2 regions of the Cupriavidus sp. GW823-FHT07A04 genome follow, and region 1 is predicted to be linked to the other one. Evidence: predicted binding sites of a transcription regulator. Region 1 holds the regulator's gene; the other holds the start of a gene.
The links. The regulator LexA, encoded in region 1, represses DNA repair genes until DNA is damaged. The targets are predictions, from matches to a motif close to ACTGTATNNNNATACAGT.
Positions count from the first base shown of each region.

Region 1 (15,659 bases):
CGCCCACGGCATCACCTTGCACCAGCACGGCGTTCATGGCGCCTTCCACGTTGGCGATCAGGCGCTTGGCCGGCACCAGCGTCGGGTGCACGCGCAGCTCGATGCCGTTTTCGCGACGGCGCGTCAGGCCCAGCAGCTTGATGCGGTAGCCCAGCTCTTCCGCGTAGCGGATATCCACGGCCGACAGCTTGGTGATGCCTTCCACGTAGGCCTTGTCGAACTGCACCGGCATGCCGAAGGCGATCGAGCTCATCAACGTGATCTTGTGCGCGGCGTCGATGCCTTCGATGTCGAAGGTGGGATCGGCCTCGGCATAGCCCAGCGCTTGCGCTTGCTTGAGCACGGTGTCGAAGTCCAGGCCCTTGTCGCGCATTTCCGACAAGATGAAGTTGGTGGTGCCGTTGATGATGCCGGCGATCCACTCGATGCGGTTGGCGGTGAGGCCTTCGCGCAGCGCCTTGATGATGGGGATGCCGCCGGCTACCGCGGCTTCGAAGGCGACGATCACACCCTTCTTGCGCGCGGCTTCGAAGATCTCGTTGCCATGCACGGCCAGCAGCGCCTTGTTGGCGGTGACCACGTGCTTGCCGTTCTCGATGGCCTTGAGCACCAGCTCGCGGGCGATGCCATAGCCGCCAATCAGCTCGATCACGATGTCGATCTCGGGGCGGGTGACGACCTCGTTGGCGTCGGCCACCACCTCGACCTGCCCACCGGTCAGCTCGCGGGCGCGCTCGGTGTTGAGGTCGGCCACCATGGCAATCTCGATGCCGCGCCCGGCGCGGCGGCGGATTTCTTCCTGGTTACGTTGCAGCACATTGAACGTGCCGCTACCGACGGTACCGATGCCAAGCAGGCCTACTTTGATGGGATTCATGGACGATCTGACTCTGAGTTGCTGAAAAATGGATTGCGCCGCAAGCGTGCCGGTTCAGGCCGCGCGGCCGTGGCGTTTGCGGTAGGTCTCGAGGAAGCGCCCGACGCGGCTGATGGCCTCGCGCAGGTCTTCCTCGTGGGGCAGGAACACGATACGGAAATGGTCGGGCTTGCCCCAGTTGAAGCCAGTGCCCTGCACCAGCAGCACCTTGGACTCCTGCAGCAGCTCATAAATGAACTCCTGGTCGTCCTGGATCGGGTACATCGACAGGTCGAGCTTGGGGAACAGGTACAGCGCGGCCTTGGGCTTGACGCAGGTGACACCCGGGATCTGCGTGATCAGCTCATGGGCAAGATCGCGCTGGCGGCGCAGGCGCCCGCCTTCGCCCACCAGGTCGTTGATGCTCTGGTAGCCTCCCAGCGCGGTCTGGATGGCCCACTGGGCCGGCACATTGGCGCACAGGCGCATCGAGGACAGCATGTTCAGCCCCTCGATATAGTCCAGCGCGGGCCGCTTGTCGCCCGACACCACCATCCAGCCGGCGCGGTAGCCGCACGAGCGGTAGTTCTTGGACAGGCCGTTGAAGGTCACGGTCAGCACATCGGTCGACAACGCGGCGATGGACGTGTGGCTATGGCCGTCGTACAGCACTTTGTCGTAGATCTCGTCAGCAAAGATGATCAGGCCGTGTTCGCGCGCGATCGTCACGATGGACTTGAGCAACTCGTCCGAATACAACGCACCGGTGGGGTTGTTCGGGTTGATGACGACGATGGCCTTGGTATTCGGCGTGATCTTGGCGCGGATATCGTCCAGGTCGGGCATCCACTCATTGGCCTCGTCGCACACATAGTGCACCGGGGTGCCGCCCGACAGGCTCACCGCCGCGGTCCACAGCGGGTAGTCCGGCGCCGGGACCAGCACTTCGTCGCCGCTGTTGAGCAGCGCATTCATGGACATCACGATCAACTCGGAGGCACCGTTGCCAACGTAGATGTCGTCCAGCCCCACACCCTCGATATTCTTCTGCTGCGTGTAGTGCATGATCGCCTTGCGCGCGGCGAAGATGCCCTTGGAGTCCGAGTAGCCAGCCGAATTGGGCAGGTTGCGCATCATGTCCTGCTGGATCTCTTCCGGCGCATCGAAGCCGAAGACGGCCAGGTTGCCGATGTTCAGCTTGATGATCTTGTGGCCTTCCTCTTCCATCTGCTTGGCCTTCTCCAGCACCGGGCCGCGGATGTCATAGCAAACATTGTTGAGCTTGTTGGATTTCTGGATCGGTTTCACGGCGATGTTGGCAGGAGGCAAGCGCCGCCGGGTAGCGGCGGCTATCTAGGGAATCTGGGTGGAAATGGAGCGGCCCGGGTAGCCTGTGCGCTGCGTTGCAACGCAAAACGTGGCAGGCAGGGAGGCAAAAGCTATAATTTATCGGATTATGACAGACTTCGGCAGGGATTCTTGCATTGCAGCGTACGCCGCCGGTACCACGGGGCCGCGGCAAAGCCGCCCGGCCCGCCTGCCTCAAAATGCTCTCAACCCGCCCTGCGCTGCCCCGGCCGAGTCGCCGCGCGCGCCGCGAAGGGCAGCGCCAGATAAGGTTCGCCCTTGAAACTCCACGCTGACCAGCCCAATGCCCTCAATACGGTAACGTCGTACGGCCCGGGCTATATCGAAATCAATATGGTGCGCCACACCCAATCCGTGCTGGTCATGCCCGAAGGCGAGATCCGGCCCTGGCCGGTGCAACGCTTCGAAGACCTGGAACCCGCGCACTTCGAGGGCCTGCTGGCGCACTCGCCCGAGGTGGTGCTGCTGGGCACCGGCAGCCGCCTGCGCTTCCCGCATCCCCGGCTGACCGCCTCACTGGCGCGCCTGCATGTCGGGGTGGACGCCATGGATCTGCAGGCCGCCTGCCGCACATACAACATCCTGATGGCTGAAGGCCGCAAAGTGGCGGCCATCCTGCTGCTGGAGGAACCTGCCTGAGCCCGCCCGGCGGCCCGGGAGGCCGGTTCTCGCAAGTTAGGCACACGCCACGCTTGAAGTTAGCCGCCCTGCCCCCATCTGCCGCCACCATGGTGACCGCACTCACGCAGCCACCCCCTTCCTGTCCCTCCCAGGAGCCATAAGAATGACAACAGCCAGTCTCAGCCAGCCCGTACCCGATTTCAGCGCGCCCGCCACCGGCGGCACGTTCAGCCTTGCCGCCCAGCGTGGCAAAACCGTCGTCCTGTATTTCTATCCCAAGGACAACACCCCGGGCTGCACCACCGAAGCCATGAACTTCCGCGACCAGCATGACGACTTCGTCAAGGCAGGCACGGTGGTCTTCGGCATCTCGCGCGACAGCCTGAAGTCACACGAGAACTTCAAGGCCAAGCTGGAACTGCCCTTCGAGTTGATCTCCGATGGCGATGAAGCCGTGTGCCATCTGTTCGATGTCATCAAGATGAAGAAAATGTATGGCAAGGAAGTGCGCGGCATCGAGCGCAGCACCTTCATCATCGACGGCAAGGGCATCCTGCGCCATGCGCTGCGCGGCATCAAGGTGCCCAACCACGTCGACGAGGTGCTGGAAATCGTGCGCGGACTCTGATCCGGGGCTTGATCCACGGCGATTCGGCCCGGCGCTTTAATGCGGCGCAGCAACACCTTCAAAAGTCCTCTCGGCAAGCGATTGCAAAAGAGAAAACCTTCGGATACATTGACCTTTAATGAGTTCAAGATCCGGATGCCACGCTGCTTCATCGTCCCGGCCCAGGCGCACCCTGCCACAGGCCGGTAGCGGACCTGCCGTGTCTCCGGTCCGAAAAAAAGCCGCCAAACCTGCTACCCAGGTTGGCGGCTTTTTTGTTTGTGTGTTTTGTACGCACAGGACACGATCCCCAAGTACGCGGCGCCATGCGGCCGCGCCGGTGTCCTGCGCCGTTTTCCAGCCGTCTTCTCCCCCTGAAAGGAAAGCCTAGCATGCCGCTGCCGACCATGCCCGCCAAGCCTGCCCAATTGCTTGACCCGAGCGAATTCGCCCCGGTGACCAAGCTGACTAAGGCCAAATCAGCGTCGCAGGGTAAGAAACCTGTGCCGGCGCTGGAGCGTGTGGCCTTGCTGGAAACCGGAACTAGCAAAGCGGAAAATGCGCCGGCCGTGGTGGCCAGCGCCAGCGGTTCGACGCGAGCGCGCACCAAGGATGCGCCGCCGTCCGCGCTGAAGTCCGTGCCGTCGCTGGCCGCCGTGCCCAAGGCTCCCGCCAAGGCCCCCGGCACGACCAACCGTCGCATGCAAAAACACACCGGCCCCAGCAAGCTGTTCGTGTTGGACACCAATGTGTTGATGCACGACCCGTCCTCTCTGTTCCGCTTCGAAGAGCACGACGTCTATCTGCCGATGATGACGCTCGAGGAGCTGGACAACCACAAGAAGGGCATGAGCGAAGTCGCGCGCAACGCCCGCACCGTCAGCCGCACCCTCGATGCGCTGGTGGGCGGCACCGACGGCGTGCTCGACGACGGCTTGCCGCTCGCCAAGCTGGGCAACCGCGACGCGCAGGGCAAGCTGTTCCTGCAAACCAAGCTCAATGAGATCAAGCTGCCCGACGGCCTGCCGCAGGGCAAGGCGGACAACCAGATCCTGGGCGTGGTCAGCGCCCTGCAGCAGCAGTTCCCGGAGCGCCAGGTGGTGCTGGTGTCGAAAGACATCAACATGCGCATCAAGGCGCGCGCGCTCGGCCTGCCCGCCGAGGATTACTTCAACGACCAGGTCCTCGAGGACAAGGACCTGCTGTACTCGGGCGTGATGCTGCTGCCCAACGACTTCTGGGCCAAGCATGGCAAGGGGGTGGAAAGCTGGCAGGACCCGAAGTCCGGCGCGATGTTCTATCGCCTGACAGGCCCGCTGGTGCCTTCTTTCCTGGTCAACCAGTTTGTCTTCCTGGAACCCAGCGACGGTAGCCTGCCGCTGTACGCCCAGGTCAAGGAGATCAACGGCAAGACCGCGCTGCTGCAAACGCTCAAGGACTACACGCACCACAAGAACAATGTGTGGAGCGTGACCGCCCGCAACCGCGAGCAGAACTTCGCGCTCAACCTTCTGATGCATCCTGAGATCGACTTCGTCACCCTGCTGGGCCAGGCCGGTACCGGCAAGACCCTGCTGGCGCTTGCCGCGGGCCTGGAGCAGGTGCTCGACCAGAAGCTCTACAACGAGATCATCGTCACCCGCGCCACCGTGCCGGTCGGCGAGGATATCGGCTTCCTGCCGGGCACCGAGGAAGAAAAGATGCAGCCCTGGATGGGCGCCTTCGACGACAACCTGGAAGTGCTGCAAAAGAGCGACGACAGCGCCGGCGAGTGGGGTCGCGCGGCCACCCAGGAACTGATCCGCTCGCGTATCAAGGTCAAGAGCATGAACTTCATGCGCGGACGTACTTTCGTCAACAAGTTCGTCATCATCGACGAGGCCCAGAACCTGACGCCCAAGCAGATGAAGACGCTGGTAACGCGTGCCGGCCCCGGCACCAAGATCATCTGCCTGGGCAACATCGCGCAGATCGACACGCCTTACCTGACCGAAGGATCGTCCGGCCTTACCTACGTGGTCGACCGGTTCAAGGGCTGGAGCCACAGTGGCCATGTGACGCTGGCGCGCGGTGAACGCTCGCGCCTGGCCGACCATGCCGCGGATGTCCTCTAAGGGGCGGGGGCGCATCATCGCTGAAGACTAAGCTTTCGCAACCTCTGGCACCATCGGATGCCTTGTAGGACCACGACCGGCAGATTTGCCTGCCGGCGTGGCCTAGCATCAAAGCATCCGGAGCGCCCGCCATTTCGGCATCTCGCGTGCCGGCGCTTGGCGGGCGCTTTTTTTGCCCCTCCCGGCTTGTTGGATCGATGGAGACATTGATGGACAACCACCTGCACCACACACCGCTGCGGCTCGCGCTGGCCAGCAGCGTCGCAATTGCCGCGGCCGCGTTGCTTGCGGGTCCCGCGCTCGCCGCTGACGAAATGGTAATCCGCACCATGGGACCCGTCAGCTACGTCTGCGGCGGCATTGCCGCGGACGAACAACAGCAACTGGCCGCGCAGCAAAAGAACTTCAACATGGGCCTGCTGTTCACCCAGGGGGAGCGCGGCGAATTCCTCGCCGACGTGGCCGTCAAGATGACGCGCGAAGGCCACGAAGTGGCCAGCTTTACCGCTTCCGGGCCCAAGTGCCTGATCAAGGCCCCGCAAGGCAGCTACAATATCGAAGCGACTTATAAGGGACAGGCCAAGTCGGTCAACGTGAGTACGGGCACCTACAACGCGCAATTGCGCTGGTAAGGCGCCAGGGGAGGCACCCTCGCCGCGCTGCACCCCTCACGCCACGGCTCCTGGCCCGGGATCGGACCAAGAAGGATGCCTCTGCGCCAGATAGCCCCTGCCGGAAGACGTGTGCCCAGCCTGGCCCACGCCTTCCACACTGCCCGCCTGCCCCTGCTTTGCGCGGCGGCATTGCTGCTCGCCGCCTGCGCTTCGACGCCGCCTGGGCGCTATAGCGCCCAGCCGCGGCCGGCAGGCACCCCCATGGTGGATCCCAGCGCCGGGCTGGAAGAAGTCTCCATCCAGGCGATGTCGCTGGTTGGCACGCCCTATCGCTACGGCGGCAATACGCCTGACTCGGGCTTCGACTGCAGCGGCCTGGTCCGCTATGTGGTGCTGCGCGCCGCCAACGTCAACCTGCCACGCACCACCGAAGCCATGGGCGACCGCGGCGTCTCGCTGGAGCGCAGCCAGGTGGCCTCGGGCGACCTGGTTTTCTTCAATACCACCGGCCGGGCCAATTCGCATGTCGGCATCTATGTCGGGCAGAATCGCTTTGTCCACGCCCCCTCCACCGGCGGCACGGTACGGCTCGAGGACATGACCAAGTCGTACTGGGCCTCCCGGTACAACGGCGCGCGGCGGGTTGCATCGGGAATCAACCAGGCGCCGGCATCGGTCGCGCCCCCGGCCGCACCAGCAGCACCGCCGCCTTCCGTTGCGCCCCCGGCCCCCGTGGATGACGATCCGATTGCCGCGTTCGCCAATCGATAGCCATCGCAATAGCCATCGGCTCCGGCATTCCCGACAAACAAAAAGCCAGGCATAGCGCCTGGCTTTTTGTTTGCTTGTCGAGCGAGAATCCGATGACCCGGAGGCTTAGAGGATCTGCCGGCCAATCCACCATGCGATGGCGGCCATGAAGGCGGATGCGGGAATCGTCAGCACCCAGGCCCAGACGATATTGCCGGCCACGCCCCAGCGCACCGCCGACATCTTCTGCACCGAGCCCACGCCGACAATGGCGCCGGTGATGGTATGGGTGGTCGACACCGGCACGCCCAGCGCCGAAGCAATGAACAGCGTGATCGCGCCGCCCGTCTCCGCGCAAAAGCCGCCTACCGGCTTGAGCTTGGTGATCTTCTGGCCCATGGTGCGCACGATGCGCCAGCCGCCAAACATGGTGCCCATGCCGATCGCCACGTAGCAGGAAACGATGACCCAGATCGGCGGCTCCGCACCGCCCTGCGCCACGTGGCCGCTGGCGATCAGCAACATCCAGATGATGCCGATGGTCTTCTGCGCGTCATTGCCGCCATGGCCCAGGCTGTACAGCGATGCCGAGACCAGCTGCAGCCTGCGGAACCAGCGATCGACCCGCGACGGCGGCGTACGGAAGAATGTCCAGGCCACGATCACCATCATCAACGAGCCGAGCAGGAAGCCCAGCAACGGCGAAATGACGATAAAAGCCACGGTCTTGAGAAGACCGCCGCCCACCAGTGCGCTGGTGCCGCTCTTGGCCACCGCAGCCCCAACCAAGCCACCGATCAGCGCGTGCGAGGACGACGAGGGAATGCCGTAGTACCAGGTGATCAGGTTCCAGGCAATGGCACCCATCAGGGCTCCGAAGATCACGTAGTGATCGACGATGTTGACGTCGATCGTGCCAGTGCCGACGGTTGCCGCCACCTTCAGGTGGAAGATGAAAATCGCCACCACATTGCACATGGCCGCCATGGCCACCGCGTGGTGCGGCTTGAGCACGCCCGTCGACACCACCGTGGCAATCGAGTTGGCGGCATCGTGAAAGCCGTTCATGAAATCGAACAGCAGGGCGAGAGCCACCAGCAGGCCAATGACCCACAGGCTCATTTGTATTGTTTGCATGCCGATTTGTGCCTCAGGCGTTTTCCAGGACGATGCCTTCGAGAATGTTGGCGACGTCCTCGCACTTGTCGGTAATGGTTTCGAGCTGTTCGTAGATCGCCTTCAGCTTGATCAGGCGCTTGACGTCCGTTTCGTCGCGGAACAGCTTGGACATGGCGGCGCGCATCACGCGATCAGCCTCGGACTCGAGCTGGTCGATCTGCTGCGCGGTCTTCAGGATGGCGCCGGCATTGCTCATGTCCTCGAGCAGGCCGACCGCGATCTTGACCTGGTCGCAACACTGCACGCAGATGGAGGCCAGCTTGCGCGCCTCATCGGTCAGGCTGGTCACGTCGTACAGCGAGATGGTTTCAGCCACGTCTTCCATCAGGTCGAGGATGTCGTCCATGGTGGTGATGAGCTTGTGGATCTCATCGCGGTCCAGCGGCGTGATGAAGGTCTTGTGCAGCAGGTCGATCGTGTCGTGCGTGATGCGGTCGGCTTTCTTTTCCGTGGCCTGCACGCGGCGAGCGTGGGCCTCGGCATTGGGCAGGTCGTTGACCAGCACTTCCAGCTCGCGGGCGGCGGTCACCGCGCAATCGGCATGCTGGTTGAAGTATTCGAAGAACTTGCCCTCAGTGGGCATGAATCGGCCGAACATGGAATGTTCCTTGTCGAAGCGCGGGGGCGCCGCGGGTAGTTACTGAATCAGGCGGATACGCATTAAACGACAGCCGCCCGAGGGCGGCTGTCATCAAAACGCAATATTTTACAGGTTTGTGCGGCGATGCCGGGGGACTTTGACACGCGGCAGGCACGATCGACTGTGGCCACCGAGCCACGATGCCCGGCAAGCCGCGCCAAGACTGGCTTCAGTTGTCGTTGTCGAAGAAGGCGGGGCCACCGCTGAAGTTGTCGAACTTGGTGAACTGGCCCAGGAACGTCAGCCGCACGGTGCCAATCGGGCCATTACGCTGCTTGCCGATGATGATCTCGGACGTGCCCTTGTCCTGCGAATCGGGGTTGTAGACCTCGTCGCGGTAAATAAACAGGATCACGTCGGCATCCTGCTCGATAGCGCCGGATTCACGCAAGTCGGACATCACCGGGCGCTTGTTCGGGCGCTGTTCCAGGCTTCGGTTCAGCTGCGACAGTGCAATCACCGGGCAGTTGAGTTCCTTGGCCAGGCCCTTGAGCGAGCGCGAGATTTCCGAGATTTCGGTGGCGCGGTTTTCCCCGCCGCCCGAGCCCGACATCAGCTGCAGGTAATCGATGACAATCAGTCCGAGCTGGCCGCACTGGCGCGCCAGCCGGCGCGAACGGGCGCGCAACTCCATCGAGCTCAGTGCCGGCGTTTCGTCGATGAACAATTGCGCATCGTTCATGCGCTGGATGGCGTGCGTGAGCCGCGGCCAGTCTTCGTCAAGCAGGCGGCCGGTACGCAGGCGGTGCTGGTCAAGCCGGCCGACCGAGCCCAGCATACGCATGGCCAGCTGCGTGCCCGCCATTTCCATGGAGAACACGGCCACCGGCAGGCCCTGCTCCACCGCCACGTGCTCGCCGATATTCAGCGAGAAAGCGGTCTTACCCATGGAGGGGCGCCCCGCCACGATGATCAGGTCGCCGGCCTGCATGCCACTGGTCATGCGGTCCAGGTCGATAAAACCGGTAGGCACGCCGGTGACGTCGGTGCTCGAGTCACGGTGGTACAGCTCGTCGATGCGCTCGACCACCTGGGTCAGCAGTGGCTGGATTTCCTGGAACCCCTTCTGCCCGCGCGAGCCTTCCTCGGCGATGGCGAACACCTTGGATTCCGCCTCGTCGAGCAGCTCCCGCACCTCGCGCCCTTTGGGGGCGAAAGCCGCGGTAGCGATATCGTCGGCCACCGTCACCAGCTTGCGCAGCACCGAGCGCTCGCGCACGATCTCCGCATAGCGGCGGATATTGGCCGCGCTAGGCGTGTTCTGCGCCAGGGAATTCAGATAGGCCAGGCCGCCCACCTCTTCCGCCTTGCCAGCGCCTTGCAGCGACTCGTAGACGGTGATGACGTCGGCCGGCTTGGTAGCGGCGATCAACCGGGAGATGCTCTGGAAGATCATCCGGTGATCGAAGCGATAGAAATCGGCTTCGTTCAGGAAGTCGGCGATACGGTCCCAGGCGGCATTGTCCAGCAGCAGGCCACCCAGCACCGATTGCTCGGCCTCGATGGAATGCGGCGGTACCTTGAGATTGTCTAGTTGGGGGTCTGCGACAGGCGCGTTCATAGGGGGGGATTATAACGGTCGACGCCAGCGAGCCGGCGGAGAATTCGCAGCCGGCTGTTGGGGCATCCTGCCGTGTGACGGCGGGACAACCGGCCCCGCCCCGTAGCAGTCGGGCAATCAGGCAAGCAAGGGGCGCGGCCAAACAAAAAGGCAGGAGCGCGATGCTCCTGCCTTTTTGTTTGGTCAAGCAAGCGGCGCTGGCATCCGGCTCCCACCAGCCCGAAGGACAAGTGGAAACCGGCAGCAAGGCCGATGCTTAGGCGTGTTCGCCCAGGACGGAAACCGTCACGTCGACCAGCACGTCGGTGTGCAGCGAGACGCTGACCGGGTGGTCGCCAACAACCTTCAGCGGACCATTGGGCAGGCGCACTTGCGCCTTCTCGACCTTGAAGCCTTGGCCAGCCAGGGCTTCAGCGATGTCGGCGTTGGTCACCGAACCGAACAGGCGGCCGTCCACACCCGACTTCTGGGTGATCTGCACGGTCAGGCCATTCAGCTTTTCGCCTTCAGCTTGCGAAGCTGCCAGCTTTTCAGCGGCTGCCTTTTCCAGTTCGGCGCGCTTGACTTCGAACTCGCTGATAGCGGTCTGGGTAGCGCGGCGGGCCTTCTTGTTCGGGATCAGGAAGTTACGGGCGTAGCCGTCCTTCACGCGAACGATGTCACCCAGGTTGCCCAGGTTGATGACTTTTTCAAGCAGAATAATTTGCATCGTGTTTTCTCCTTAACGGACCTAGGGCCGATCAGTTCTTGTGCAGGTCGGTGTAGGGCATCAGCGCGAGGAAACGCGCGCGCTTGATGGCCGTGTCGAGCTGACGCTGATAGTGCGCCTTGGTGCCGGTCAGGCGGGCCGGCGTGATCTTGCCGTTGTCGCCGATGAAATCCTTCAGGGTGTCCAGATCCTTGTAGTCGATCTGTTCCACGCCAGCCACGGTGAAGCGGCAGAAGCGCTTGCGCTTGAACAGCGGGTTTTGCTGTTGGAAGCGCTTCTTGTTCTTGTTGTCACGTTTGACGAATGCCATGATTCAATCCTTTTCGAATGCTTTACATCCAGTGATGTGAAAGACGAGAGCCTTGCTGTTGCGGTGCCTGCGGGCCAGGAATCCTTCGCAGTCGAGCATCGCGCCGAGCGGAGTACGCTCAAGCCGCTGGCCGATCTGACCAATTCCCATGGCGGCGATGGCGAACTCCACCTGCCTGGGCGTTTGCGCCTCGACCGTCTCGCCCGCGTACTGCAAGATGCAGTTGACCACGGGGACCCCGGCCGGGGTGTAACGCAAGGCATCGCGTTCCGCGAGCGTTGCGCAGAGCCTTAACTGGTTCAACGCACTCTCCCGCACCGATGCCCGCACTTGCCGCCGCGGCGATCAACGCCGGCGGCAACCACAACAGTCCGCACTTAGGCGGCCTGGACTTCGCTGGTCTGTTGCGCGGCCTTGCGAGCTTCTTCGCGCTGCACTTCCTTCATCATCGGGGACGGTGCGGTTTCAGCCTTCTTGGTCTGAACGATGAGGTGGCGCAGCACTGCATCGTTGAACTTGAACGCGTGTTCGAGTTCAGCCAGGGTTTCCTTGCCGCATTCGATGTTCAGGCAAACGTAGTGAGCCTTGGCCAGCTTCTGGATCATGTAGGCCATCTGACGGCGACCCCAGTCTTCCACGCGGTGGATCTGGCCTTCCTGGGACGTGACCAGCGTCTTGTAACGCTCGATCATGGCCGGGACTTGTTCGCTCTGGTCCGGATGGACGATAAATACGATTTCGTAATGACGCATTGACGCTCCTTTTGGATAAGCTGCCCGAGCGCCATGTCCGGTGCAGCAAGGTTGAATAGCCTTAAAGTATAGCGTGCTTTTACCATCCGGAGCAAGCCGCCTCAGTTTTCGGTGAATAGCGCCTGCAGCGCCGCCGGATCCTTTGCCAGTCCTGGCTCCGCAGCCAGAGCCAGCGCCAGGAGCACACGCGCCTTATAAGGATTGAGGTCGCCGGCCGAAACAAAAACGCCCGACGCCGGCCGGGGAGGCGCTGGAATCGCCACATGCCCCGCCCCTGTGCGCGAACTGCGCACCACTGCCACGCCGGCGCCGGCAGCATCGGTTAGCGCCTCCACCAGCGACTGGTGAACCGACCCGTTGCCAGCGGCCGCCACGACCAGGCCCGACACGCCCGCCTGCGCCAAGGCATCCACCACGATCCGCCCCGGCTCCGCATAGCTAGCCACGATCTCGACCTGCGGCCATGCGCAAGGGACCGGCCAGGCCTTGGCCGGCAAGCGACTGGGGGTACGCACAAAGCGCACGAGGTTGTCCTGAACAAAACCAATCGGCCCGGATACCGGCGACACAAACGCATTCACCGCCGATGTGTGCGCCTTCATCACGTCGCGCCCCGCGTGAATCTCCTGATTGATCACCAGCAGCACGCCCTTTGCCGTCGCGCCAGCATCCGCCGCTACGCGCACCGCATCCAGCAGGTTCAACGGGCCATCCGCCGACAACGAGGTCGACGGTCGCATCGCGGCCGTCAGCACAACTGGCACCCCACCCACGCAGGCCAGGTGCAGCAGCATGGCCGTCTCCTCCAGGGTATCGGTGCCGTGCGTAATGACGATGCCCGACACATCGGGCTGCGCAGACCAGAACGCCACGCGCTCCACCAGCCTGGACCAGAGCGCGAACGACATGTCCTTGCTATCTACCTGCGCAACCTGCTCGGCTTCGATCCGCGCCACCGTGCCCAGCGCCGGCACCGCATCGAGCAGCGCCGTCACCGGCACCGTCGCCGCCTGGTACTTCGCGCTGCTGGCTGGGTTGGAAGAAGAACCGGCAATGGTGCCGCCGGTAGCGAGCACGACGACACGAGGCAGGAGAGACATGGCGGAAATGAGCTCGGGAGCCCCAGAAAAGTTGAACAGTGCGCAACGCAAGACGCTTCAGGTGCCGCGGATTGTAACCCTCCGCCCACTCGCCACGGCACGCGCCAAGACCCGCGGGACGCACCTGTCAATGCGCAAACTCCCAAAAATTCCGCTTGCACTTCACTCGATACTGTATAAAATCACAGCATACTGTTTAAACATACAGTGCCTTCAAACACCGGCGACCATGGCGACCCTGACACCGCGACAGCAGCAGATTTTCGACTTGATCCGCAGCAGCCTCCAGCACACGGGCTTTCCGCCCACGCGCGCAGAGATCGCCGCCAAGTTCGGCTTCTCCTCACCCAATGCAGCCGAGGAACATTTACGTGCCCTGGCCCGCAAAGGCGTGATCGAGCTCACCCCCGGCGCCTCCCGCGGCATTCGCCTCAAGGTCTCCCGTAGCGACTCCGAGCTACCCGACCAGTTCTCCCTGCCTATGGCTGGCGTCATGCAGCTAACCCTGCCATTGGTCGGGCGCGTCGCAGCCGGCAGCCCGATCCTTGCCGCCGAACACATCGACCGCCAATACCAGGTCGACGCATCGGTGTTCGACGTGCAGCCCGACTACCTCCTCCGGGTGCGTGGTCTCAGCATGCGCGACGCCGGCATCCTCGATGGCGACCTGCTCGCCGTCAAGCGCGCCAGCGAAGCCGCCAACGGCAAGATCGTCGTCGCCCGCCTGGGCGACGACGTCACCGTCAAACGCCTCAACCGCCGCGGCGACACCATCGAGCTGATCGCCGAGAACCCCGACTTCCCCAGCATCATCGTGCAAGCCGGCCGCGAAGAGTTCTCACTAGAAGGCATCGCTGTCGGCCTCATCCGCCCCGGCGCCTTCTGACGAGTGCGGCTGAGGCGGGCGATCCCCGTACAAGCCGACACCCGATTGTGCCAACGCACCCGCGTAGCGGGTACCGCTAACTGTTGTTGCAAGTCACCAGGTGTAGCCATGCTGCCAGCCAACCGCCTCTCCGCCCGTCGCCCCGTCAAGCCCGTGCCCTTTCGCCAATCAAAAGGCGTGCGCATCTACCAGGGCGCGCAACGACGCACCATGGTTGGCAGCATGGCCGCTATCTGCCGAATGCTCGAGCTGGAGGAATCCTCCAAGCTGGCCGGTTAAACAGGTGGCACTAAAAAAAATTTGTGCAGAGTACTAGCCATCCGGCTTTTGGCATTGTATGATCTTGTTCTTCGTCGTTCGGCACCAAGCAGAACGACATCGACGGTGGCTGTAGCTCAGTTGGTAGAGTCCAGGATTGTGATTCCTGTCGTCGTGGGTTCGAGTCCCATCAGCCACCCCAGAATTCTTATTAGTATCAACGGCTTACGCTTTACCTAGTCGTTTCACGATACGAACTTTCCCACGGAAAGCGAAATTTTCCCACGGCGCCCTTGGCGCCGTTTTCGTTTTCTGCACTCGCGCGCGCCAAGATCCCTTCTTCCCCCTCTTGCTGTGGCCCACAGCGGTGGATTATTGCTGCCCACGCGCGAGAGTGGCCTCTACCCCTCCAGCTGGGCTTTGGTGCCGGACTGCCAGCCTTGGGGGCAGGCACTGAGCCAGTTCATCGACGAGGGCCCGCGAGTTCGGGGGGCGCGCCCGACGGCTCAATTAATCGGCAAGAGGAAAGCCGAAGACATCCCGCTCCAGGTCTTGCTCGAATGCCACCGTCCATGGGGCCCCAGCTCCGCCAGGATAGCGCCGAGCCTCGCCGCCGGCTACACGGGCGACGATGACCTCCCGCAAGATACGATTCGGCCCGCCGCTCAACGGAGTGCCTTCCTCCGCAGCCACATCGAAGTCCTCTCGTACAAATCCATGCAGTGCGCAAGCCGACTCGAAACCCTCGCGCTCATCCACTGGCAGTTCGTGGAATAACTTTTGAACCATGGCTATCTCCCAAAGCCTCGCCCGGATCCGGGCATGAGCATTTCGGACATCCCGGGACCGCTCGGCCATGCCATCTGCAAGGCAATCACGCTCCAGGAAATCGAGTCCCGGCCCTGCGTATCCTTACGCTGCCCGCAGTAGCTTTCGGTCAGGCCAACCGCTCGGCCAAGCGCCAGCGTCTCATCGGCAGAAACGTCGAACATCCTTCGACCTCGGGGAATAGGTCCGTGGCGGAGCGACATGATGATCGTGGCGCCCGGCGCTAGCAGCTCCGCGATCGAGTTCATCGCAATGGGTCGTTCGGTGGCATCCAGATGCATCCATACGGCAGTCAGCAGTATCAGCTCAAAATGCTCTCGCCTGGATCGCATCGCCGACAGGTGTGGCAGTGAATCATCCACCCACTCGATCGGCAATGCCGCGTGAATGCGTTGCCCCTCTCGACGCAATTCGCCCGTGGGTTCCACGGCCACAACCCGATGTCCCAAGCGGGCGAGCGCGGCCGCATCGCGGCCTGACCCTGCTCCGATATCCAGAATATTGCT
Region 1 covers NZ_JBXAHA010000006.1:368,265-383,923, forward strand. The annotation lists gene AC1Q7Q_RS13340 (homoserine dehydrogenase) at 1-877, opposite strand, end outside; gene AC1Q7Q_RS13345 (pyridoxal phosphate-dependent aminotransferase) at 932-2,164, opposite strand; gene AC1Q7Q_RS13350 (Mth938-like domain-containing protein) at 2,483-2,863, shown strand; gene AC1Q7Q_RS13355 (peroxiredoxin) at 3,009-3,473, shown strand; gene AC1Q7Q_RS13360 (PhoH family protein) at 3,845-5,566, shown strand; gene AC1Q7Q_RS13365 (hypothetical protein) at 5,776-6,198, shown strand; gene AC1Q7Q_RS13370 (C40 family peptidase) at 6,274-6,951, shown strand; gene AC1Q7Q_RS13375 (inorganic phosphate transporter) at 7,057-8,067, opposite strand; gene AC1Q7Q_RS13380 (DUF47 domain-containing protein) at 8,081-8,707, opposite strand; gene AC1Q7Q_RS13385 (replicative DNA helicase) at 8,919-10,310, opposite strand; gene rplI (50S ribosomal protein L9) at 10,567-11,019, opposite strand; gene rpsR (30S ribosomal protein S18) at 11,051-11,329, opposite strand; gene priB (primosomal replication protein N) at 11,333-11,632, opposite strand; gene rpsF (30S ribosomal protein S6) at 11,707-12,081, opposite strand; gene AC1Q7Q_RS13410 (asparaginase) at 12,183-13,181, opposite strand; gene lexA (transcriptional repressor LexA) at 13,411-14,067, shown strand; gene AC1Q7Q_RS13420 (hypothetical protein) at 14,176-14,346, shown strand; tRNA gene AC1Q7Q_RS13425 (tRNA-His) at 14,452-14,527, shown strand; gene AC1Q7Q_RS13430 (hypothetical protein) at 14,836-15,114, opposite strand; gene AC1Q7Q_RS13435 (class I SAM-dependent methyltransferase) at 15,117-15,659, opposite strand, start outside.

Region 2 (15,659 bases), on a different contig from region 1:
GATCGTGCGCGGGGCCTGCGCATTGCGCCCTGGCATTGCGGGCCTGTCCGAGAATATCCGGGTGCGCTCCGTGCTTGGCCAGTTCCTGGAGCATGCGCGGATCTTCTACTTCTACAACGACAAGGCCGAAGACGTGCGGCTATCGAGCGCCGACTGGATGGACCGCGACTTCTTCCGGCGCATCGAGGTGTGCTTCCCCGTGCTGGACAAAGCCCTCAAGGATCGCGTGATCGATGAGGGGCTGAAGGTCTACCTGAAGGACAACCGCGACACCTGGGAAATGGACGCGGACGGCAACTACCGGCGCAAGCGGGGCCGCCAGCCGGTATCCGCGCAGGACATCCTCAAGCAGAAGCTGGCCTGATCCCTGTTCGGCGCGCTAGCGCGCGCCTGGGGACGCGCAGCGATACACGTTGCCCGACAGGGTCACATTGGTTTGCTCCAGGCGATCCTTGCCGCCGGTCTGCCCTGCGCGCTGGGTGAGCAGGTACACCAGATTGCCGCCCATTGCCGCCGCCTTGTTCTTGATGTCGTTGCGAGCACCGGTTTCCAGATCCGCATTGGCCGTGATGGCGCCCCGCACAAAATCGCCCTGGCTGCCGGTCACGTCGCCAAGATAGGTGCATCCCGCGGCAGGCTCGTTGTGGGTGATCCTGACCGCCGATGCGGCCGGGCTGGAAAGCTGCGTTGGCGCACAGCCGGCCAGCGCGCAGCTTGCGGCGGTCCATGCAACGCCTGCGATTGTCCTGATGGTCATAGCCATTGAAGTATTGAAGTGTTGAAGTGTTGAAGTATTGGTAGCGCCGCGGGCCCGTGCGCCTGCCTCAGCGGAACAGGTAGTCCACGCCAAGTGATACGGCCTGGCTCTTGACCGAAGCATCGTTGCCCTTCCAACTGAGCTTGCCGTAATTCATGTACTGCATCCGCAAGCGCCAGTTCTGCGTGACCGCATAGGACGCGCCCACCCCCAGGCTGATGAGCCCCTGCGACTTGTTGCTCGATTCGAGATCGCCCGAGCGCCGGCCATGCATATAGTTGACCCCGGCAATGCCCAGCAGCGAAAAACGCTCGGTCAGGGGCAGGTGGCCCACTACGTTGACGGACAAGGCGTTCACGTCGAATTTGTCGTTGGCGTTGCCATTTTTGGCCACGACACGGCCAAGGCTGGCTAGCGAGCCTTCGACCGACACATAGGGCGAAAACTGATAGCCGCCCCGCAAGCCAAGTCCAACGTTGTTGGACGATCCGCCCGCCCAGCCGGGCGTGCTCGCACTGACTTTGTCGCGGGCAATATTGAGGTCGCCGCCGACGTACCAATAGTTGGCGGCAAGTTCCTCGGCTGCGGCATGCGCAGGCACAACCGACAAAAGCACCAACATGGCAGCAGGCGCGATGGGAAAGAGGCGGCCAGGGAAGGCTATAAAACGCATATAATTTAATCTCCGACGAATATAAATTACTGTAAAACGATAATACATTGCTGTTTTACAGTAATTTTTTGCCATGCGCAATCCCTTCAGGAGACCGGCATGCCGACCCCCCTTTCCCTTCCCTTGCCCGCTGATGGCGCGCTAACGCGCGTTAGCGTCATCGCGCGCCGCATGCAGTGGCTGACACTGTGCTGCGCCGTCGTGGTGACGGCGGCCCTGTTCGCCTTCTGGTTCTTGCTCCCCGATGCGGAGCTGGACCGGAACCTGCGCGCGTTCCTGGCCGGGCCTGCGCCAGGCGGGCAGTTGCTGGTGTCGATGCCGTACCGGCTGCTCGGGTTGGCCATCACGAGCGTGGCCACGGCTTTGCTGGTCAGTGGACTGATGCAAGCGCACAGGCTATTCGCGGCCCTGGCGGGCGGCGCGGTCCTTACCCTGGAGACGGGCGTGCGCCTGCGCCGCGTGGCGCTGGTGGTGACGGCGTTCAGCTTGGTGGTTCCGCTCACCAAGACACTGCTGGCCATGACCCTGGCCAGCACGGTTGCCAACGGCCCCTACATGGTGGTGATCATCACCTTCGGCGACGTGATGCTGGGCTTGCTGGGCGGCTTGCTGCTGGCCATCGCCTGGGCGATGGTCGAGGCCGCGCGCGTCGCGCTGGAGAATGAGAGCTTTGTTTGAGTTTGCGTTTGCGTTTGAGGCACCCTGACCCTATGACTATCCTCGTCCGGCTTGACGTCCTGCTTGCTGAGCGCAAGATGAAATCGCGCGAGCTCGCCCAGTACATCGGCATCACCGAGCCCAATCTCTCCTTGCTGAAATCCGGCAAGGTCAAGGGCATCCGTTTCGATACGCTGGAGAAAATCTGCGAGGCGCTGAAATGCCAACCGGGCGACCTGCTTGAGTACCGCGCCGATACGCCAGGCGAAGATCAGGCCTGAACTGCAAACAATTGTCTCTCTTCCCACTGCGGCATTTCCGCCAGATCGGCCACCCGCCTGGCCTTACGGCCCGCGCAACCACCGGGCTCCCCCCAATCGAGTGATACCGCATCGAGAGTGATCTTGCGCATACTCGCACTTTCTTGAACTACTCGCCCCCAAGCGGGCGCGAAGCAAGGTGCTTATGCTGATCCTCATCTACTGCAGTTATGCGGTTGCCTGCATCTTCGCGCTCTGGAGAGCGGCGCGCTGGGTGGAAAAGCACCATCCGGCCCTGCGCGACAACCACCCGCCGCGGCATGACGCGCCCCCAGCCGGCAAGCCCCCGGAAGATAACCTGCCTGTGAGCCAGCGCTGCCACCTGGAAATGCCGCCCGCCGGGCCCGCCTGCCTGGCGCAACGCGCCGGCGCCAGCGCTGCCGCCTGCATGGTCCTGTAGCCCCCTGGACGGTGGCCCGTATCTGGTCCTCGGCATTCATCCTTGAAAAAACCAGATTACTGTATATATTCACAGTAACTGTATGGATGAACAGTATCTACGGGAGCCGATCATGGAACACTTGGTCCGGGTACAGAACGAATACGACAGGCAGGTCCTGGCCTGGTTGCGCGAACGCGTAGGCGACGCGGCGGTACAAGCCGCGGCACAGCGACTGGCGGGAGACCGCAAGCCCTACCTGTCAACGATCTGCCGCAGCCTGAACATCACGCCACCGGCCCGCCGCACCCTGCGCGCCCAGTCGAACCGGGCCAGCCGGGAGGTTGGCGACCGCTACCTTGCGTCGATCCGTGCGCTCCTGGCGCGGCCAGCACCGGCGCAACGGCATTCGCAGCAGCAACCCGCGCAACCCCAACCCTCGCAATACCAGGATCCGCATTAGTCCCGCGCCTTGGGTACACGGAGGGCCGGGGCATTGCTCGCCGGAATATGCTTCCCGCTTCGCCTCACCCCGCTGCCATCATGGCTTTCTTGACTTATCATTCCCTATCTATGATAGTTAATTGAAATTTGTTCTCTTTTTAAGAACCTATTTCAATCAAAGGATTGCCGTGGACCTGGCCGAACTTGAGATTTTCCGAGCCGTTGCGCTTGAAGAAAGCATCACGCGGGCGGCCAAGACCCTGGACCGCGTGCAGTCGAATGTCACCACGCGCGTCAAGCAGCTCGAAGAGGAGCTCGGCGTCGCCCTGTTCCTGCGCGACAGCAAGCGCATGACCCTGACGCCGCAAGGACAGCGCTTCCTGGGCTATACCGAGCGGCTGCTGGCGCTGGCCGAAGAGGCCCGCCAATCCATGCGCAGCGATGCGCCCTCGGGCACGCTGCGCGTGGGCAGCATGGAAAGCTCGGCCGCCAGCCGGCTGCCCCGCCCGCTGGCGCGCTATCACGGCAAATGGCCGGACGTGCGGATCGAGATCCAGACCGGCACCACGCAAGCCTTGATCGACGCACTGCTGGCGCATCGCATCGACTGCGCCGTGGTGGCCCATCCCTCCGAGGGCGCGCCGGACACGCTAGACATGGACGTACTCGGCCCCGGCCTGGAAGGCACGTTCCTGTTCTCTGAAGAACTGCTGCTGGTGCTGCCGCACAGCCATCCGCCAGTGCGCACGCCGCAGGACATCAAGCTGCGCAGCCTGGCCACGTTCTCGCGCGGCTGCACGTACCGCCTGTGTGCCGAGGACTGGCTCGCCAGCGGCGAAGGCCCACGGCTGGCGCTGAACGTGCTGGAACTGGCGTCTTACCACGCGATCCTCGCCTGCGTGACGGCGGGCTCGGCCGTGGCCATCCTGCCGAGGTCGCTGCTGGCGCTGCACCCCGATGCCGCAAGCCTGCAAACCGTGCCCGTGCGAGTCGCGCACACCTTGCTGGTGCGCCGTTCGGGTTTTGCCACGTCGGCATACGCGGCGTTTCTCCAGGAGCTGCAGCATGGCTAGGATCCGGACCGTCACAGCCGCGCCGCAATCCTTCGGCAAGACCATGGCGCCATGGATGCCCTCACTGGCCGCCGCGCTGGTGCTGGCGGTGGGCATGGGCTTCGGGCGCTTTGCATTTACCGGCATGTATCCGCTGATGGTGCGCGACGGCCTGCTGAGCGTCAGTGCCGGCTCGCTGACCGCATCCGCCAACTATGCAGGCTATCTCGTGGGCGCCCTCGCGGTCAGCCGCATGCCGCAGCGCGTTGCGCCGCGCTTTTGCCGCATCGCGCTCTTCGGCACGGCCCTGTGCCTGCTGGCGCTGGCCGTGCCGGCCGCGCCCTGGTTCTTTATCGGCGTGCGCTTCCTGGCGGGCGTGCTCAGCGCCATCGCGCTGATCTGCGCGTCCGTGTGGCTGTTCCAGGTGGTAGGGCATCCGCATGGCGCGCCGCTGTTGTTCTCGGGCGTCGGTGCCGGCATCCTGCTGTCCGCCGAGCTCATTGCCGCCGGCAACCTGGCCGGTTGGCACAGTCCTTTGCTGTGGCTGGCCATCGGCGGTGGCGCCGCCGTGCTGAGCTTGCTCGCATGGCCTTATCTTGCGGGCCGCGTGCCGGCACCTCAGCCGCATGCCGCTACCAGTGCCAGTGCCACGGACGAGGCCAATGCCAACGGCCCTGGTCCGTGGCCGCTGGTGGCCAGCTACGGGCTGGCGGGGTTCGGCTACATTGTCACGGCAACTTACCTGCCGCTCTTTGTGCGCGACGCGCTCGGCCACATCGACCCGATCCATATCTGGGCCGCGTTCGGGCTTGGCGCGGCACCTTCGTGTTTTCTCTGGCATGCGCTGCACGAGCGCCTTGGCACGCGGCGTGCGCTCGCGCTCAACCTGCTGGTGCAGGCAGTGGGCGTGATCCTGCCCGCGCTCAGCCACTCGGCCGTGGCCTACCTGGCTAGCGCGCTGCTGGTGGGCGGCACCTTCGTTGGCACCGTGACCATCGCCATGCCCGCCGCGAAACGCGTGGCCCACCGCGTGACATTCAACCTGCTTGCCATCATGACCGCCGCCTATGGCGTAGGCCAGATCGCCGGCCCGCTGGTATCCGATGCGCTGATGGCGCACAGCCATAGCTTCAGCGGGCCGCTTGCCGCCGCCGCTGCCGCGCTGCTGGCATCTGCCGTCTTCTGCTTCCTGTGAAGGCCAGCGCATGCCCGGCGCGCGGCACGGAACCCACCCCACAGAATCCACCCCCACAAAATCCACCCATTACCGAAGAAACGAGGAGCCCGTCATGACCGACCCCATCCACGCCACGCAACCACGCACGCTGCTCTCCCGGCTCGGCCTTGCCACCCCGATCATCCAGGCACCAATGGCAGGCGTCAGCACACCGGCGCTTGCCGCGGCAGTGTCGAATGCCGGCGGCCTGGGCTCGCTCGGCGTCGGCGCCATGGACGCCGAGGGCGCCCGCAAGACCATCCGCGAAACCCGTGCGCTGACGGACAAGCCCTTCAACATCAACCTGTTCTGCCATGCGCCCGCCGTCGCCAACCCCGCGCGCGAGGCGCAATGGCTGGCCTACCTGGCGCCGAGCTTCGCCGAATTCGGCGCCACGCCGCCCGCCAGCCTGCGCGAGATCTACACCAGCTTTGTCGCCGACGACGCCATGTTCGCGATGCTGCTGGAGGAGCGGCCCGCGGTAGTGAGCTTCCATTTCGGCTTGCCGGCGCAGGCCTGGATCGACGCGCTGCACGCCGCCGGCATCTTCCTGATGGCCACGGCCACCAGCCTGGACGAAGCGCGGCAGATCGCCGCTGCCGGCGTCGATGCCATCGTTGCCCAAGGCGTGGAAGCCGGCGGCCACCGCGGCACGTTCAAGCCCGAAGGGCATGACGAAGGCCTCGGCACCCTGGCGCTGGTACGGCTGCTGGTCCGCCATACCGCCCTGCCCGTGATCGCCACCGGCGGCATCATGGACGGCGCCGGCATTGCGGCGGCCCTGGCGCTGGGCGCGCAGGCCGCGCAGCTCGGCACCGCCTTCGTGGCCTGCCCGGAGACCGTGGCCGACGCGCCCTACCGCGCCGCCCTGCTGGCGGACCGGCCTGCCAGCACCACGCTGACCCGCTCCATTTCCGGCCGGGCCGCGCGCGGCTTCGTCAACCGGCTGACGGAACTGGGCGAGGCAGCGGACCGCCCGGCGATCCCCGATTACCCCATCACCTACGACGCCGGCAAGGCCCTGCATGCGGCGGCCAAGGCGCGCGGCAACGCGGACTACGCCGCGCAATGGGCCGGGCAAGCCGCGCCGCTGGCGCGCGCCCTGCCGGCAGCGCAACTCGTGGCGACACTGCGCGAGGAGCTGGCGCAGACGATTGCGGCACTGAGCGGGGCGGGATTCGGGGCGAACTGAGCGGGGCCTGCCGAAGCCGGCGGCGCGTGCGTCTTGCTGCTACCATTTCGCCACGCGCAACGGCCTCATGCTGGCCCGCAGCGGATCCCCTCCTTCCTGACGAGACAATCCCATGGACGCACTCACATCCACATTGGCCATTGGCGGCACGCTGGCGCTCGGCGCGGTCAGCCCCGGCCCGAGCTTTGTCATGGTGGCCCGCGCCGCCATTGCCCGCTCCCGCGCCGATGCGCTCTACATGGCGCTGGGCATGGGGCTGGGCGGCGTGGTGTTTGCGGCGGCTGCGCTGCTCGGGCTCAAGCTCTTGCTGACGGCAGTGCCCTGGCTGTACATGGCGATGAAGGTGGGCGGCGGCATCTACCTGGTGTATCTGGGCGTGCGCATCTGGCGCGGCGCCAGCGCGCCCCTGACGATGGCGGCCGGCAAAGCAGAAGGCGGTGGAACGCCCGCCACGGGGCGCGGCCGTGTCCTGCTGAGCGGCTTCGCCACGCAGCTGAGCAACCCCAAGACGGCGGTGGTCTACGCCAGCGTGTTTGCCGCGCTGTTGCCCGCCCAGGTGCCGCCTTCGCTGCTGCTGGCGCTGCCGCTGATGGTCTTTGCCATCGAGACTGGCTGGTACGCGATCGTGGCGATCGCGCTCTCCTCCGCCAGGCCGCGTGCCTTCTACCTGCGCTTCAAGCTGTGGCTGGATCGCGCGGCCGGCGGGGTGATGGCGCTGCTCGGCATCCGGCTGCTCACGTCGCTGCGCCAGTAACGCCGGCAGCGGCCCCCTAAGACGCGGGATCCGCCAAGCTCGGCGGAAACAGCAACCTGAAGACTGTGGTTCCCCCGACTTCGGACTCCACCTCAACGTGCCCATGGTGCAAGTCCATGATGGACTTCACGATGGCCAGGCCGATGCCCGCCGACTCTCCCGAGTTGGCGCGGGCAGGATCGCCGCGAAAGAAGCGATCGAACAGCTTGGGCAGGTGTTCCGGCGCGATGCCGGCCCCAGGATTGCGCACTTCGATACGGCTACCTGCAGGGCCCGTGCGCGCCGCCATCACCACCGTCTGCCCGGCGGGTGTGTAGCGGATGGCATTGGCCACCAGGTTGCTGACCGCGCGCCGCAGCAGCAGCGGATCGGCCAGCACGGCGCCCCCGCCATCCACCGCGATCGCCACGCCGCTCGCCTCCGCCAGCCCCTCGAAATAGTCGGACAGCGCGCCCAGTTCGCGCGCCAGGTCCAGGCGCACCGGGTTGACCGCCACGCGGGCGTTCTCGGCCCGCGCAAGGAACAGCATGTTCTCGATCATGCGGGCCAGGCGTTCATATTCCTCGATATTGGACGCCAGCAGCGCCTGGTATTCGTCGGCGCTGCGCTCGCTAGACAGCGCGACCTGGCTCTGCCCGAGCAGGTTGCCGATGGGCGTGCGGAAGTCGTGCGCCAGGTCCGCGGAAAACTGGGACAAGCGTTCGAACCCATCCCGCAACCGGTCCATCATCTGTTGCAGGGCCGCAGCCAGTTCCGCCAGTTCGGGCGGCAGCCGCGCCGGGTCGATCGGCAGCTCGAGCCGGCGCACCGTGACCGACGATGCCCCGGCGGCAATGCGCCGCAGCGGCGCCATGCCGGCGCGCAGCACCAGGTAGCCAAGCCCGGCCACGGCCAGCGTGCCCAGCAGGCCCGTCAACAGCAGTTTCGCGCGGTATGCGCGCAGCAACGTGGTGCGGGAGATGGCGGTCTGGTAGAGCGTGAAGGCCAGCGTCTGCGTGACGGCGCCAGTGCCAGCAGTACCTGGACCGACTGGGACCTGCGCCTGCACGCCGTGCACCGGGTAGCCCTGCCGCGTGGTCCAGGCACGGATCGCTTCGGGCCCGAGCTGCGCATCCGGCGCCACCGGCTGCAAGGCGGGCGGCCCTTCGCCGGCATTGGCCGCAAGCAACACGGCGCCACCAGCGGCGCGCACCACCAGCGCAAACTCATCGTTGCCCGACACCACGCCGGCCACTTCCCGCCAGTCGCTGTCGGGCCGGGCGCCCTGTTCCATCAGCTCGGCCCGCGCGCGCGCCACCTTGCGCAGCAGTTCCGCGTCGTCGCGCTCTATCACCTGCATGGCCAGCGCGCGGTAGAGGTAGGCGCCCGCGCCGCCGAACACGATCGCGGCCACCAGGCCAAAGGCTAGCGCCAGGCGGGCAGTGAGCGAGAGCCTGCGCATCAGGGTTCCCGGCGCTCCAGCACATAGCCCATGCCACGCACGGTGTGGATCAGCTTGGGCTGGAAATCGTCGTCCATCTTGGCGCGCAGGCGGCGCACCGCCACATCCACCACATTGGTATCGCTATCGAAGTTCATGTCCCAGACATGGGAGGCGATCTGGGTACGGCTCAGCACCTCGGTGTGACGGCGCGCCAGGAAATGCAGCAGGGAGAATTCACGCGGCGTCAGCTCGATGCGCCGGCCGGCGCGCGTCACGCGGTGGCGGATCAGGTCGATCTCCAGGTCTTCGATCTCGATGCGGTCGGCCTCGCGCACCGGGCCGCGCCGCAGCAAGGTGCGCACCCGCGCCAGCAGCTCGACAAAGGCGAAGGGCTTGGCCAGATAGTCGTCGCCGCCCAGCTCCAGCCCGCGCACGCGGTCCTCCACTTCATCGCGCGCGGTCAGGAACAGCACCGGCGTGTCCTTGTGCTCGCGCAGTTGCTTGAGCACGTCCCAGCCGTTCATGCCAGGCAGCATCACATCAAGGATGACCAGGTCGTACACCACCTCCAGCGCCTGGTGCAGGCCATCGGCGCCGGTCACCGCCAGGTCGACCACGAAGGACGATTCGGTCAGCCCCTTGCGCAGGTACTCGCCCGTCTTGGGCTCATCCTCCACCACCAGAATTCTCATGTCCGTCCTCGCCTGGCCTGTACCGGCAGGGCGCGCTTCGGGCGCCTTGCATGCTCGGATGATAGCCGTTGGCGTGGCGCTCCTGAATGACAAATCTGTAATCGATTCGACAGCATTACCGGCTCCCCTGGCTTCCTAGAATGCGGCCATCGCACACCGCTGACGCCGCAACAAAGCGGTCGTCGCGGCCCCCACCCCTCATCCCGGAGTGCACACCATGTGGATTGTCAGGCTCGCGCTGAGCCGCCCCTACACCTTTGTGGTGCTGGCGTTGTGCTTGCTGCTTGCTGCCCCGCTGGTGCTGCTGCGCACGCCTACCGACATTTTTCCGGCCATCGACATCCCGGTGGTCAGCGTGGTGTGGACCTACAACGGCCTGTCCGCCGAGGACATGGCGCGGCGCATCGTCACCGGCTACGAGCGCTCGCTGACCAACAGCGTGGACGATATCGAGCATATCGAGTCGCAATCGCTCGCCGGCGTGGCGGTGATCAAGATCTTCTTCCATCCCGGCGCCGACATCAACCGCGCGATTGCCGAGACCTCGTCGGGTGCGCAATCGATGCTGCGCAACATGCCGCCGGGCACCACGCCGCCGCTGATCCTGAGCTACAGTGCCTCCACCGTGCCGATCCTGCGGCTGGCGCTGGCCAGCGACCAACTGCCGGAGCAGCAGCTTTACGACCTGGGCAATAATTTCATCCGCACGCAGCTAGCTACCGTGCAGGGCGCGTCGGTGCCGCTGCCTTACGGCGGCAAGGTGCGCCAGGTGATGGTGGATCTCGATACGCGCGCGCTGCAGGCACGCGGCCTGGCGCCACTGGACGTGGTCAACGCCATCAATGCGCAAAACCTGGTGCTGCCCGGTGGCACCGCCAAGATCGGCGCGCTCGAATACCGGGTCGACCTGAACGGCAGCACCGCCACTGTGGCCGGCCTCAACAACCTGCCGGTCAAGAGCGGCCCCGGCGGCACGGTCTATGTGCGCGACGTGGCCCAGGTGCGCGACGGCTACGCGCCGCAGACCAACGTGGTGCGCCGCGACGGCAAGCGCGCCGCGCTGCTGGAGATCGAGAAGAGCGGCAACACCTCCACGCTGTCCATCATCGCCCAGGTCAAGGCCATGCTGCCGCGCATCATGGCCGGGCTGCCGTCTTCGCTGCGGGTGCAGCCGGTGTCGGACCAGTCGGTCTTTGTTACCTCCGCCATCCACGGCGTGTTGCACGAAGCGCTGATCGCCGCCTGCCTGACCGCAGCGATGATCTTGCTGTTCCTGGGCAGCTGGCGCGCCACGCTGATCATCGCGATCTCGATCCCGCTCTCGGTGCTGGCCGCGCTGATGGCGCTCAGCGCGCTCGGCGAGACGCTCAATATCATGACGCTGGGCGGGCTGGCGCTGGCGGTGGGCGTGCTGGTGGACGACGCCACCGTGGCCATCGAGAACATCACCCACCACCGCGAGCTGGGCAAGCCGCTGGAGCATGCGATCCTGGAAGGCTCGGCGCAGATCGCCGTGCCCACGCTGGTATCCACGCTGTCGATCTGCATCGTGTTCCTGCCGATGTTCCTGCTCACCGGCGTGGCGCGCTACCTGTTCGTGCCGATGGCCGAGGCCGTGGTGTTCGCCATGGCGGCGTCCTACTTCTTCTCGCGCACGCTGATTCCCACGCTGGCGCATTACCTGCTGCGTGGCGAACGCAACGACGAGCACAACGACGCGGCGCAGACGCACGGAACCGGCCGCCTGCGTCGCGCCTGCGCGCGGCTGCAGGCGCGCTTTGAACACGGGTTCGAAGGCGTGCGCACGCGCTACGCCGCGACCCTCGCTGCAGCACTGCGCCACCCCAGGCGGCTGGCCGCCGCCTTCCTGGCCTGCTGTGCCGCCTCGATGGCGCTGGTGCCCTTCCTGGGGCAGGACTTCTTCCCCAGCGTGGACAGTGGCGAGATCCGCCTGCACATGCGCGCGCGCACGGGGACCCGCATCGAGGAAACGGCGCGCATCGCCGATGCGGTGGAGAACCGTATCCGCGCGGCCATCGGCCCGGACCAGGTGGCCGGCATCATCGACAACATCGGCCTGCCTGTCAGCGGCATCAACCTGACCTATGACTCCGCGCTGCCGATCGGCACCGCCGACGCCGAGATCCTGGTGTCGCTGAAGCCGGGCCATGGCGCCACGGCGGGCTATGTCGACCAGCTGGGCGCCCTGCTGCCCAAGGCATTCCCGGGCGTGAGCTTCTCCTTCCTGCCGGCCGACATCGTCAGCCAGATCCTGAATTTCGGGCTGCCGGCGCCAATCGATATCCAGGTGGTGGGCAATCAGCTGGCAGCCAATCGCGCGGTGGCGCAGAAACTGGTTGGCCAGTTGCGCGCGGTGCCGGGGCTGGCCGATGTGCATATCCAGCAACCGGACGACCAGCCCGCGCTGACGGTGAATGTGGACCGCACCCGCGCGCTGCAGGCCGGGCTGTCGCAACGCGAGGTGGCGCAGAACCTGCTGATCTCACTCTCCGGCAGCGGCCAGACCTCACCCAACTTCTGGCTCAATCCGCGCAACGGCGTGAGCTATCCGCTGATGGTGTCGGTGCCGCAGTCCGCCATGGGCTCGCTGCAGTCGCTGTCCAACATTCCGATGGGACTTGGCGCCGCCTCGCTAGACTCCGCCAGCGGCGGCGACCTGCTCGGGTCGCTCGGCAACGTGGTGCGGTCCAGCCAGCAAGGCGTGGTGTCGCACTACAACGTGCAGCCGGTGATCGACATCTTCGGCTCGGTGCGCGGGCGCGATCTTGGCGCGGTGGCGGGCGACATCGGCCGCATCGTCGATGCCGCGCGCAAGACGCTGCCGCCCGGCTCCGAGCTGGTGGTGCGTGGGCAGGTGCAGACCATGCACGCCTCTTTCGCCGGGCTGCTTGGCGGCCTGGCGATTGCGGTGGTGCTGGTGTATCTGCTGATGGTGGTGAACTTCCAGTCCTGGCTTGACCCGCTGGCCATCATCGGCGGCCTGCCAGGCGCGCTGGCGGGCATGGCGTGGATGCTGTTTGTCACGCGCACCACCATCAGCGTGCCGGCACTGACCGGCGCCATCATGTGCATCGGCATCGCCACCGCCAACAGCATCCTGGTGGTCAGCCTGGCGCGCGAACTGCGCGCGGCGGGCGTGGCGCCCCTCGAGGCGGCGCTGCAGGCCGGCATCGGGCGCTTCCGTCCGGTGGTGATGACCGCGCTGGCCATGCTGATCGGCATGATCCCGATGGCGCTTGGCGCGGGCGATGCCGGCGCGCAGAACGCCCCGCTCGGCCGCGCCGTGATCGGCGGGCTAGCCTGCGGCACCGTCGCCACGCTGGTGCTGGTGCCCACCCTGTTCGCGCTGCTGCACCGGTGGCTTGCCGCTCGTGCGCCGGCCCCTATCCCTGTCCCTGATTTGCATCCCGCTCTCGGTCTCGACCAGAAAGGCCCGGCATGACTCTCCCTGCTCCCCCCATGTCCCCATCCAGCGACGTCGCCGCCGCCCCAGGCATGGCACCCGCGCGCACGCGCCGCCTGCGAGCCAGCTTGCTGGGCTTGCTGGTATTGGCAGTGCTTGGCGGCGCGCTGGCCACCGGCATCCTCCCCAGGCTGCATGCCCATGCCACGCTGGCCGCGCGCACCGCCGAAGCCCTGGCCACCACCGTCTCGACGGTGCGGCCTGCCAGCGCGCCAGCGCTGCAGGAACTGACCTTGCCGGGCGACGTGCGCGCCTTCCAGGACGCACCGGTCTATGCGCGCGTCAACGGCTACCTGCGCCGTTGGTACGCCGACATCGGCACCCCGGTCAAGCAAGGCCAGTTGCTGGCAGAGATCGACGCGCCCGAGGTCAGCGACCAGCTGCGACAAGCGCACGCCGACGAAGCCATCGCCGCGGCCAACTACGCGCTGGCCAAAAGCACCGCCGAGCGCTGGCAAGACCTGCTCAAATCCCGCTCGGTGGCGCAGCAGGACACCGACCAGAAGGTGGCCGACATGCAGGCCAAGGCCGCCACGCTGGCCTCCGCCCGCTCCAACACGGCACGGCTGGCGCAACTCGCCTCATACACGCAGATCCGCGCGCCCTTTGACGGCGTGGTGACCGCGCGCAACGTGGACACCGGCGCGCTGATCGATGCCGGCAGCGCCGGCGGACCCGGCCGGGAATTGTTCCATCTCTCCGCCGGCACGCGGCTGCGTGTGTATGTGCAGGTGCCGCAGGATGCAAGCGGCATGGTCGGCCCGCAGATGCAGGCGTGGCTCACACTGCCGCAGTTCCCCGGCCAGCACTTTGCCGCTGCCGTGGCGCGCAATGCCGGCGCCATCGACAACGTCACGCGCAGCCTGCGCGTGGAGCTGGACGTGGACAACGCGGGTGGACGGATCCTGCCCGGCGCCTATGCCGAGGTCCACCTGAGCGCGCCGCAAGCAAGGGCCGGCCTGACCCTGCCGGCCAACACGTTGATGTTCCGCCCGCAAGGCACCTGCGTGGCCGTGGTGGGCGCGAACGGCATGCTGGCGATCCGGCTGGTGACGCTGGGCCGAGACTTTGGCTCGCATGTGGAGATCACGGAGGGCTTGCAGGGCGGCGAACAGGTGGTGGTCAACCCCGGAGACGGCCTGCTGGCGGGCGATCGGGTCCGGGTGGCGGCGGATGCGCCCAATACGCCGGCCACGCCGGCCATCCAGCCGGCAACCACGGCCAGCCAGGCTAAGTAGGCCTGCCATGCAAACTCCCAAGCGTTCTCATCAAACCCGCGTGCCTGCAGCCCGGCCACGCCGCCTGGCGGCGTCGCTCGCCTCGTTGGCGCTGGCAGCGCTGCTCACAGGCTGCGCCACCGCGCCGGCCTACCAGCCACCCACTGTCGACACGCCCGCCGCGTACAAGGAAGCCGGCGCCAGCGCGGCGCATCCGGGCGGCCCGGCGGGCATCGCGCCGGACTGGTGGCACGTGTATGCCGACGCGCCGCTCAACGCGCTAGAAACCCGCATCGACGTTTCCAGCCAGACGCTGCGCAAGGCCGTGGCCCTGCTGGAAGACGCCCGTGCCCAGGCCCGGGCCGCGCATGCGGCTTACTTTCCCACCATCAACGCCGGGCTGAGCACCAGCAGCAGCCATACCTCGGCCAATGTGGTTGGCCGCTCGCTGGCCGGCAAGACCGAGCCCGACCACCTGCTAGGGCTCACCGCCTCCTGGGAACCCGACCTGTGGGGACGCATCGGCAATGGCGTGGATGCCGCCGAGGCGCGCGCCCAGGCCAGTGCGGACGACGTGGCGGCGGTGCGCCTCGGCCTGCAGGCCGAACTGGCCGCCGACTACTTCGGCCTGCGTTCGGCCGACCGGGAGATCGACCTGCTCAGGCGCACCGTCGACGCCTACGGCACGGTCCTGCAACTGGCCGACAACCGCTACCGTGGCGGCATCGCCACCGAAGGCGATGTGGCGCAAGCCAAGGCGCAGCTCGAAAGCACCAAGGCGCAGCTAGCCGACCTGCGCCTGAACCGCACGCAGCTGGAGCATGCCATCGCCACGCTCCTGGGCGAGCCCGTAGCGCGCTTCTCGCTGCCGCCACTGGCCGATACTGCCGTGCTGCCCACCCTGCCGGCCATGCCGGCCGCCTTGCCCTCGCAGCTCCTGGAGCGCCGCCCCGACATTGCCGCCGCCGAACGCCGCGTGGCAGCCGCCAATGCGCAGATCGGCGTAGCCCGCGCCGCGTTTTTCCCGAGCCTGCTGCTCGCCGTCGGTGGCGGGCTGGAGAGCACCAGCCTGGCCAGCTGGCTGACCGCGCCGAGCCGCTTCTGGGCGATCGGCCCCGCACTGGCCGCCACGCTGTTCGACGGTGGCCGCCGCCAGGCGGTGGCCGACAGCGCGCGCGCCCAGTTCGACGCCAGTGCCGCCGACTATCGCGCAAGCGTGCTGCGCGGCTTCCAGGAGGTAGAAGACAACTTTGCCGCGCTGCATGCGCTGCAGGAAGAGGCCACCAGCCAGCAAGCCGCCACCGAAGCGTCCGAGCGCGCTCTGGCGCTGGGGCTGGACCGCTACCGCAAGGGCGCGGTGGCCTACCTGGATGTCAGCGTGCTGGAGAGCACCGCGCTT
Region 2 covers NZ_JBXAHA010000010.1:110,975-126,633, reverse strand. The annotation lists gene ppk1 (polyphosphate kinase 1) at 1-364, shown strand, start outside; gene AC1Q7Q_RS18730 (DUF4156 domain-containing protein) at 380-757, opposite strand; gene AC1Q7Q_RS18725 (porin family protein) at 825-1,505, opposite strand; gene AC1Q7Q_RS18720 (hypothetical protein) at 1,530-2,108, shown strand; gene AC1Q7Q_RS18715 (helix-turn-helix domain-containing protein) at 2,141-2,368, shown strand; gene AC1Q7Q_RS18710 (hypothetical protein) at 2,553-2,807, shown strand; gene AC1Q7Q_RS18705 (CppA family protein) at 2,920-3,249, shown strand; gene AC1Q7Q_RS18700 (LysR substrate-binding domain-containing protein) at 3,419-4,303, shown strand; gene AC1Q7Q_RS18695 (YbfB/YjiJ family MFS transporter) at 4,296-5,477, shown strand; gene AC1Q7Q_RS18690 (NAD(P)H-dependent flavin oxidoreductase) at 5,572-6,690, shown strand; gene AC1Q7Q_RS18685 (LysE family translocator) at 6,803-7,444, shown strand; gene AC1Q7Q_RS18680 (heavy metal sensor histidine kinase) at 7,461-8,885, opposite strand; gene AC1Q7Q_RS18675 (heavy metal response regulator transcription factor) at 8,885-9,559, opposite strand; gene AC1Q7Q_RS18670 (efflux RND transporter permease subunit) at 9,777-13,022, shown strand; gene AC1Q7Q_RS18665 (efflux RND transporter periplasmic adaptor subunit) at 13,019-14,281, shown strand; gene AC1Q7Q_RS18660 (efflux transporter outer membrane subunit) at 14,289-15,659, shown strand, end outside.
Region 2: AC1Q7Q_RS18705 (CppA family protein) is a predicted target of LexA. The motif match lies at 2,866-2,883, and genes of this name have one in related genera.